3 regions of the Arthrobacter sp. STN4 genome follow, and region 3 is predicted to be linked to each of the others. Evidence: predicted binding sites of a transcription regulator. Region 3 holds the regulator's gene; each other region holds the start of a gene.
What was found. Region 3 encodes LexA, which represses DNA repair genes until DNA is damaged. Its sites were predicted from a motif close to TCGAACANNTGTTCGA; they were not measured.

Region 1: uvrA (excinuclease ABC subunit UvrA) is a predicted target of LexA. The motif match lies at 1,322-1,337, and genes of this name have one in related genera.
Region 2: MMF96_RS07820 (LexA family protein) is a predicted target of LexA. The motif match lies at 1,879-1,894, and genes of this name have one in related genera.

The regions. Positions count from the first base shown of each region.
Region 1 is NZ_JAKZGX010000014.1:54,697-57,936, reverse strand. It holds gene MMF96_RS11680 (ABC transporter ATP-binding protein) at 1-891, shown strand, start outside; gene MMF96_RS11675 (GntR family transcriptional regulator) at 897-1,280, shown strand; gene uvrA (excinuclease ABC subunit UvrA) at 1,414-3,240, shown strand, end outside.
Region 2 is NZ_JAKZGX010000007.1:151,525-154,764, forward strand. It holds gene MMF96_RS07810 (SOS response-associated peptidase) at 1-46, shown strand, start outside; gene MMF96_RS07815 (Y-family DNA polymerase) at 41-1,336, opposite strand; gene MMF96_RS07820 (LexA family protein) at 1,391-1,822, opposite strand; gene MMF96_RS07825 (hypothetical protein) at 1,996-2,505, shown strand; gene MMF96_RS07830 (hypothetical protein) at 2,775-3,240, shown strand, end outside.
Region 3 is NZ_JAKZGX010000030.1:40,158-43,397, forward strand. It holds gene MMF96_RS16760 (histidinol-phosphate transaminase) at 1-104, opposite strand, end outside; gene MMF96_RS16765 (LysM peptidoglycan-binding domain-containing protein) at 167-583, opposite strand; gene lexA (transcriptional repressor LexA) at 878-1,621, shown strand; gene MMF96_RS16775 (ATP-dependent DNA helicase) at 1,734-3,240, opposite strand, start outside.

The DNA of each region.
Region 1 (3,240 bases), on a different contig from region 3:
CAACCCATGGCGCAGATCGGCAGCATGATCAACCTGCTCCAGTCCGGCGTGGCCTCGGCCGAGCGCGTCTTTGAGCTGATCGACGCGCCGGAGCAGCGCCCGGACCACGTCCCGGCCGCCACCCTGCCGGTCGTGGCAGGCCGGGTGGTCTTTGACCATGTCAACTTCAGCTACAAGCCGGACGAACCCCTCATCCGCGACCTCTCCCTGGCGGCGGAGCCGGGGGAGACCGTGGCCATCGTCGGGCCGACGGGCGCCGGCAAGACCACGCTGGTCAACCTGCTCATGCGCTTCTATGAGATTGATTCCGGGCGGATCAGCATTGACGGCGTCAACACCGCAGAACTCACCCGCGATGAGCTGCGCCGCAAGTTCGGCATGGTGCTCCAGGACGCCTGGCTTTTTGGCGGGACCATCCGCGAAAACCTGGCGTATGGCAAGCTCGACGCAACGGAGGCGGAGATCACCGCCGCCGCGGAGGCCACGCACGTGGACCACTTTGTCCGCTCCCTCCCGGACGGCTATGACACCGTTCTCACGGACGACGGCGGCGGCCTGAGCCAGGGGCAGCGGCAGCTGATGACGATTGCCCGGGCCTGGATCGCCAACCCCGGAATCCTGATCCTGGACGAGGCCACCAGTTCCGTGGACACCCGCACCGAGGTGCTGATCCGCCAGGCCATGAACCGCCTGCGCAAGGGCCGGACCAGCTTTGTGATCGCCCACCGGCTGTCCACCATCCGCGACGCGGACCTCATCCTGGTCATGAACGACGGGCGCATCATCGAGCAGGGCACGCACGAACAACTGCTGGAGCAGCACACCTTCTACTACGATTTGTACATGTCACAATTTGGCGATCCCCTGGTGGAGGAAGTGGGCACGGCGTGAACGCCATGGACGCCATTGTGCGCAAGTGGAAACTGGACACCACCTCCTCGGTGCCGCCCTATGAACAGATCAGGATGCGCATCCTGGACCTGGCCGCCTCCGGCGCCCTGGCCGTCGGTGCCAGGCTGCCGTCGGTGCGCTCGCTCGCCACGATCCTCGGGGTGGCGGCCAACACCGTGGCCCGTTCGTACCGCGAGCTCGAACAGGCCGGCATCGTGGTGACGGCCGGCCGCAGCGGCACCGCCATCGCCTCCGGCGGGGACGTGCTCGGCGCCAAGGCGGCGGAAGCGGCGGAGGCCTATGCCGGCGTCGTGCGTGACCTCGGCATCCCCGGCCCCAAGGCCCTGGCGATTGTCATTGCCGCGCTGGAGCGCGGCTCCCGGCACTAGTCGCAAAGGCGTCGCCGGAAAGCCTGTTCGAGAAGCCTTGTTCGAACGAAGATTCGACTATACTGTTACGTGGTGCCACCGCAGCACCGCGTTGCCGACACCTGTCCGGACGCCGCGAAAAGCGAAGGAAACAATGTACCAGCCTGCCACCGTGACCCCGGAAATCAAGCGTCCCGACCTCTCCCGCCTCGTGGTGAAGGGCGCCCGGGAACACAACCTGCGCAACGTCGACCTGGACCTGCCGCGTGACGCCATGATCGTCTTTACCGGCCTGTCCGGCTCCGGCAAGTCCTCCCTGGCCTTTGACACCATCTTCGCCGAGGGCCAGCGCCGCTACGTGGAATCCCTCTCCGCCTACGCCCGGCAGTTCCTGGGCCAGGTGGACAAACCGGATGTGGATTTCATCGAGGGCCTGTCCCCGGCCGTGTCCATCGACCAAAAGTCGACGTCAAAAAATCCGCGCTCCACCGTCGGCACCATCACCGAAATTTATGACTACATGCGCCTGCTGTGGGCGCGCGTGGGCATCCCGCACTGCCCCGTGTGCGGCGAGCCCATCACCAAGCAGACACCCCAGCAGATCGTGGACCAGCTGCTGGAAATGCCCGAGGGCACCCGCTTCCAGGTGCTGGCCCCCGTGGTGCGCGACCGCAAGGGTGAGTTTGTGGAGCTGTTCCGCGAGCTGACGGCAAAGGGCTATTCGCGCGCCAAGGTGGACGGCGTGCAGGTCCAGCTCTCCGACCCGCCCCAGCTGAAGAAGACCTTCAAGCACACCATCGAGGTGGTGGTGGACCGGCTGGTGGTCAAGGACGGGATCCGCCAGCGACTCACCGACTCCGTCGAAACGGCGCTCGGCCTGGCCGAGGGCCGGGTCCTGGCCGAGCTGGTGGACCTCGGGGAGTCCGAGGACGGGCGCGTGCGGCAATTCTCGGAGAACCTCGCCTGCCCCAACGAACACCCCCTGGCCATTGACGAAATTGAGCCGCGCTCCTTTTCCTTCAACAACCCGTTCGGCGCCTGCAGCGCCTGCAGCGGCATCGGCACCAAGCTGGAGGTGGACGAGGAACTGGTGGTCCCCAACCCCTACCTCTCGCTGCGCGAAGGCGCCATCGCCCCGTGGTCGCTGGGCACGGCCACCACCGAATACTGGAACCGGCTCCTGGAAGGGCTCGCCGATGAGCTGGGCTTCTCCCTCGAGGACTCCTGGAACAAGCTCAGCACCGAATCCCGCCAGGCCATCCTCTACGGCAAGGACCACAAGGTGGTGGTCCAGTACCGGAACCGCTTTGGCCGCGAACGCAAGTACAGCACCGGCTTTGAGGGCGCCGTGCAGTACATCCAGCGCAAGCACCAGGAGACGGAGTCGGACTCCGCCCGCGACCGCTACGAAGAGTACATGCGCCAGATTCCGTGCCCGGCCTGTGGCGGTGCCCGGCTGAACCCGGCGTCGCTGTCCGTGTTGATCAACGGCAAGTCCATCGCCGAGACCTGCGCCCTGTCCATGCGCGACTGCTTCGAATTCCTCTCCACCCTGGTGCTGACGGGCCGCGAGGCACAAATCGCCAGCCAGGTCCTGAAGGAGATCCAGGCCCGGCTGAAGTTCCTGCTCGACGTGGGTCTGGAGTACCTGAACCTGGAGCGGGCTTCCGCCACCCTCTCCGGCGGCGAGGCCCAGCGCATCCGGCTGGCCACCCAGATCGGATCCGGCCTGGTCGGCGTGCTGTATGTGCTTGACGAACCGTCCATCGGGCTGCACCAACGCGACAACCGGCGGCTCATCGAGACGTTGACGCGGCTGCGGGACCTGGGCAACACGCTCATTGTGGTCGAACACGACGAGGACACCATCAACGAGGCCGACTGGATCGTGGACATCGGCCCCGGGGCCGGCGAGCACGGCGGCCGTGTGGTCCACTCCGGCTCCGTGGCGGGACTGCTGGAAAACACCGGGTCGCTGACG
Region 2 (3,240 bases), on a different contig from region 3:
GCTCACCGGCAACGGGCCCGAACTGGTACACCCCACCGGTTCATGAGGCCCTGGCCACGGGCAACTCCTCCCAATGCGTCGTATAGCGCGGTGAGAGCATCTCACGCTTCATCGTCCAGTCCGGCCCGCCCCTGATGCCCCCGGCACCCAGGCCAATACTTCCCCGCCCGTGCTTCTTGGAGACCTCCTCGAGCAGCTGGCCAATGCCGCGTTCCTCGTGCCGGTTCTCAAACAGCTTCAACGTCGCCTGGTTGCCGGTCGGGCGCAGGTCGGTGACCATGATCCCGGCCCGCACATACTTCACCCCCTCCACCGTCCGCGGCGGCAGCGCATGGGCGGCCCTGGCCAGCAACACCGGATCGGCCGTGGGCATCGGCAGGGGAACACACACCGACGGGAAGGACGTGTCGGCCGGGTTGTAGTGCGACGTCGCAGCGAAGGCGGTCAGCACTTTCGCCTGCAGCTGGTGCTTGGCCAGCCGTGCACTGGCCTGCTGCGCGTACAAGCCCATGACCTGGCGCATAGCCGCATGGCTGGTGATCGGGGTCGAGAAGGACCGGCTGAAGATCAACTGCTCCCGGCCGATGCGTTCCTCCTCCATCGGGATGCACCGGATGCCCTGCAACTCCAGCACGGTGCGCATCAACACCACCGAGAACCGATCACGGATCAGGACCGGATTGGCGTTCTTCAAATCCAGCACCGACCTAATGCCCATCGCGTTCAACCGCTTCGTCAACCGGCCGGCCACACCCCACAACTCCACCACGGACAACCTGGACATCAGCGCCTCACGCTCGGCCTCGGGAATCGATTCCCAATGGCACACACCCCCAAAGGGCGCATTATGCTTCGCCCACTTGTTCGCCAACTTCGCCAACCCCTTCGTGCCCGCGATCCCCACACACACCGGCACACCCACGTGGCGGCGCACCGCGTCCTTGATGCCCCGGCCCAGGGCGAGCATCTCCGCCGCAGTTCCGTTGACGCCCAGGAAGGCCTCATCGATCGAGTACACCTCCACCCAGGCGCTATAGCGCCCCAAAAGGACCATGACGCGGTCGCTGACGTCCCCATACAACTCATAATTGCTCGATCGGGCGACCAGCCGCCGCTCAGGCGGAATCGCATCAGATGCGAGGTGCTTGATCTTGAACCACGGATCACCCATCTGGATGCCAAGAGCCTTCGCCTCGGTACTCCTGGTCACGGCGCAGCCGTCGTTGTTGGAAAGCACGATTAGCGGCTTGCCCTCCAGGGAAGGGTCAAAGGCCCGCTCGGCACTGGCATAGAAACTGTTCACGTCCACATGGGCGATATAGTCACTACCCGGCATGAGTGCCGGCCCCTTGTACTCCGCCGTCCGGATACGCATCAGCAGCAGGTCTCACTAAAGGTGGTGGAGGCAGGTCTGGGCGACACCCCAGATTGTCAACGACCGAGGGTCGCTGACACGGATGTCCGGGTAGTCCGGGTTCTCGGCCTGGAGCACCACTCCCCCCGGCAGGAGGCGCAGTCGCTTGATGGTGAGCTCACCATCAATGACTGCCACCACGACGGACCCGTCCCTGGGTTCAAGGGCCCGGTTCACGATCAACTCATCCCCGTCACTGATGCCTGCACCCTCCATGGAATGCCCGGACACCCGCACAATGTACGTGCTGGTGACATCCTTGATCAGGTGCTCATTGAGGTTGATCCTGCCATCGAAATAGTCCTGGGCCGGTGACGGATAGCCGGCCGCTACAAGGACAGGGGCGAGTAGTGGATGCAAGGCAGGAGCCGCGTATTCTACTAAACAAATATTCGATATATGATCCATTACACACCACTTACTAGCAATAAAGTTCGATATCCCGAGTGTAGGCCCAACCCCTGACAAAGGCAGGTTCGAGTGCGCACAAGCGGACGATCATCACCCGAGCCCTCAACCATCCCTGCTTCATATTCATCGGCGCATGGTCACGCTTCATGGCCTTGTGCAACAATTTCCCCATGACTGCTCGCCTCTATGACCTCTCCTCGTCCTGGACCTTCGCCAATACCCACCAGGAAGTCTGGGACGTCATCGCGGATCCGAACATGTCATGGCCCGATTGGTGGCCGGGCTGTACTTACGCCAAGCCGCTGCAGCGGTCCCCACAAGCTGGTACGTCAAACGAGGAACTACTTCTTGCAACCACAGCCACGCTGAAATTCAAGGCCTCGCTGGGCTACTCGCTGGCGGTTTCCTACCACCCCACCCACGTTGAGAGCCCCCGCGAGGTCGTCTTTGACGCCGGCGGAGACCTGGCCGGCGAAGGCCGCGTAATCCTCTCACCGCTCGACAACGGACACACCCAAATGGACATCGAATGGCGCGTCCGACCCACCAGCCGCTGGATGACCATGCTCAGCCCCGTTGCCTCGCCAGTATTTACATTCGCTCACGCCGCCCTCATGCGTCGTGGTGAATCGGGATTGCGAGCGTATTTGGCCATGGGGAAAGCAACAAACGGCCAGTAACCTGACCATCCAACGCTAGTCATCTGCGTCGACCGGATTTAACATGATCTAAACAGCGATTCTCCACTACCGCTGACAGGCTGATGGGTCTCACGCATGAACAAACGCCAGAAGGTCGCTTCAAAAGCCAGATTCAGGTTCCAGGCGCTACTATTTGCCGCCGAAAAGTCGCTCACGAACCGAGTACGAACCGAGACTGACGAATCCGTCCATGTCCACAATGGCAGGAGACCGTCAAGGAGGCCACGCGGCCACTGGAAGGCACTACAGTGACGAGCCGGGCGCTACACCACCAAGCCCGTGAAGCCAATCGCCGACTCAAACTTGGGGCCCATCCAGACCTGCAAAGCATCCAATCCTGGCTGGAAGCAAAGCGCGGCAAGCCCATCACCATTATGGAGCTGCCCACCCTGCGCGGGGATGACCTCTGCGGGTTCTGGCTGTCCCACCCGCACCGAGACGTCGTCGTGTATGCCCCGCCAAAGTCAACTTTGCAGCTCCAATTCATAGTTCTCCACGAATTCGCACACATGATCCTGGACCACCAACTCTCCGCTTCGTCACTGGCTCCCATGCACCTGCCAGGCTTTCCGGAAACCCCGCTGATGACACTCGGTCGCAGCAGCTTCGAGAATGACGACGAAGCCGCAGCGGAATACCTGGCGGAACTGTTGGCGGCGCGCACTCTTCCCCGCGTACAGGATCTGCAGGGTGAGCCGTCCGGATTTGACCAGG
Region 3 (3,240 bases):
ACATTGAGCAGGATCGGAACGTCCAGCTGCGGCGCGCCATAGGGATGCTGGCCGCGCAAATCGTCACGAAGGGGCAACTGGCTGAGACGTTCAAACTGGTCCATCCCACCAGTTTAAGGCGGCAGGAGGCCTGACACGAACTTGTGACGCCCGGGGACCCTGTGGCCTACTCCGGGAGCGGGACGTACAGGCGCTGTCCGGCCTGAAGGACACTGCTGCCGAGATTGTTCAGGGACACAATGTCAGCCACGACGTCACGTACGTCACGCGTGCCGGCGCTGGCGGCCGCGATCGACCACAGGCTGTCGCCCTGCAGGACGGTGACGGCCGCAGGGCCGCCCAGGCCGGCGCCGGCATCCCGGGTCGACGCCTTGGCCGGGCTGGCCAGGGAACCGAGCAGGACGGCCAGCAGGGAAAAGACCAGCACGGCCGTCACCGCGAGTGCCGGCAGGCCAAGCAGCAGCATGCGTCCGCGCCGGGTCAGGCGCAGCCCCGTGGCGGGCGTCGGACGTTCCGTTCCCGCCCGACGCGGCGTGGGGGCGGCCACGGCCGGGCCCGGGCGGGAAATCACCAATGCACTCATGACTTCATTCCTTTCGCAGGGACCCCGCCACCTTGGCGGCCACCCCTCGGGGAGGACCGCAAACACCTGACTGGAGACGACTTCCATGCACAATATGTTCGATAGAACGTATGTTCTATCCTTGTTCTCTTAGTTTTAGCATCTATTGACGACGCTTGCCAAGACTCGATAGAACAAATGTTTGAAATTCGTCGATATCGGGCTTAATCTTGAGGGAAAGGATTCGCCAACAAGAGCAGTCCACCAGCAGGCACTGACATTATTGGCTGCATCCCCAGAAAGGATCGAAGGACCATGGCGCTACCGGAACCTCCGCATCGAATCCCGCAGGCCCCCAGCAGGGCAGGAATGAAGGGGCTTACGGTGCGGCAGAAGAAGATTCTCGAATGCATCCAGCGCTCCATTGCCGACAAGGGATACCCGCCGTCCATGCGGGAAATTGGCGACAACGTGGGCCTGGCCAGCCTGTCCAGCGTGACCCACCAGCTGATTCAGCTCGAACGGCACGGATACCTGCGCCGCGACCCCAAGCGCCCCCGCGCCATGGAGGTGCTCATCCCGCTGGTCATTGACAACGGCACCGTGTCCATTGAGGGCGTCAACGACCCGGACCAGGTCCGCAGCTCGAACGGGCTGAACTTTGCCCAACTGAGCAGTGCCTCGGACACCGCCTTTGTTCCCCTCGTGGGACGGATTGCGGCCGGCGGGCCCATCCTGGCGGACCAGATGGTCGATGACATCATGCCGCTCCCCCGCCAGATCGTGGGCAGCGGCGAATTGTTCATGCTGAAGGTAGCCGGCGATTCCATGATTGATGCGGCCATCTGTGACGGCGACTGGGTGGTGGTCCGGCGCCAGAACATGGCCGACAACGGCGACATCGTTGCGGCGCTGTTGGACGACGAGGCGACAGTCAAGACGTTCCGCCAGCGCGACGGCCACACGTGGCTGCTGCCGCAGAACACGCGCTACGAGCCCATCCTCGGCGACGAAGCCACCGTCATGGGCAAGGTCGTCTCCGTCCTCCGCAGCCTGTAGGCAAGCCCGGAGCCGACATTTTTTGTCGGAGGCGTAAGGAGGCGCCAAGGCCGCCCGGGGCCGCGGCGTCGGAGAGCCGACGGAAAAATGCCGGGCCCGCTGGCGCCGGCGGCTACTTGCCGGAAAGCCTCTGCAGCGCGGCGAGGGCTACGGCTCGGTCCTTGGTGGACCAGAAGGGCGGCAGCGCGGCACGGAGGAAGCCGCCATAGCCGGCGTTCGCCAGGCGGGAGTCCAGGACGGCAACCACGCCGCGGTCGCTGCTGGAACGGATCAGCCGCCCCACGCCCTGTGCCAGCCGGATGGCAGCGTGCGTGGCGGAGATGGCAATGAACCCGTCACCGCCGCTTTGGGCCACGGCCCTGGCCCGTGCCGTGACAAGGGGATCGTCCGGTCGTGGAAACGGAATCCTGTCGATGACCACGAGCCGGCACGAGGCGCCTTGGACGTCCACGCCCTGCCAGAGGGACATGGTGCCAAACAGGCAGCTGTCCGGCTCGTCCGAAAATTCCTTGATCAGTCCGGCCATGGACGAGTCGCCCTGGCAGAGGATCTTGACCTTGAGCTTTTTCCGCAGCTTTTCCGCCGCGTCCTCCGCAGCCCGCCGCGAGGAGAACAAGGCCAGCGTGCCGCCGCCCGCGGCGCTGATGAGGGCCTCCAACTCGGACAGCTGTTCGGGGGAATTGCCAAAGCCCGGCTTGGCCAGGTGCGAAGCCACGTACAGCATGCCCTGCTTGGGGTAGTCAAAGGGCGAGCCGACGTCGGCGCCGGTCCAGGACGGTGCATTGGCGCCCAGCAGCCCCAGCCCCCCGGCCGTGGCTTGGAACGATGAACCGATGGCCAGCGTGGCCGAGGTCAGCACGACCGTGTGGTCCGCGAACAGGCCCTCGCGGAGCTTGCCGGCCACGCTAAGGGGGGCAATGTTGATGACGGGGGGTTCGCTCTCGTCGGCCTTCTGGTAGCCCTTGCCGGGAGCGAAGGTCCCGGTGCGGGAGGTCCACACCACTTCGCGGGAATCCCTGGCGGTGAGCAGCCGTTCGCACAGGTCAAAGATCAGGTTGAGCCGGGACCTGGCGATCGACCGCCCGCCGTCGGCTGCCGCGTTGCCGTCCGGCTTGGAGTCGGACAGCGCCACGCGGGCCGCATCACGCAACTGTTCAATGGCTGCGGCGTGTTCGTCGTTGAGTCCATTGGGCAGCAGCCCGCTGGGCATGCCCGAAAATGCCATGTCCAGGGCCGTGGCCGCACCATGGAGCGCCTCCACCGACACACCGGTATGCTTGCGCGTGCTGGACGCGGCGGCCTGCACCATTTGCACGGACAGCTGGCCGGTCACGGCGCCCGTGACACGGTCCTGGAGCTCATGGGCCTCGTCCACCACCACGACGTCGTAGTCGGGCAGCACGGCAATGCCCTCGAAGGCGCTGATGGCGAGCATGGCGTGGTTGGTGACCACGATGTCCGCTTCGCCGCCCTTGGCACGGGCCAGCTCGGAAAAGCACACTTCGGCCAGCGGGCATTTCTGTGCCCCGAGGCATTCCATTGACGTGACCGAGACCTGTCGCCAGGCCTTGTCCGTGACGCCGGGCAGGAGTTCGTCGCGGTCGCCGGTTTCCGTAGTC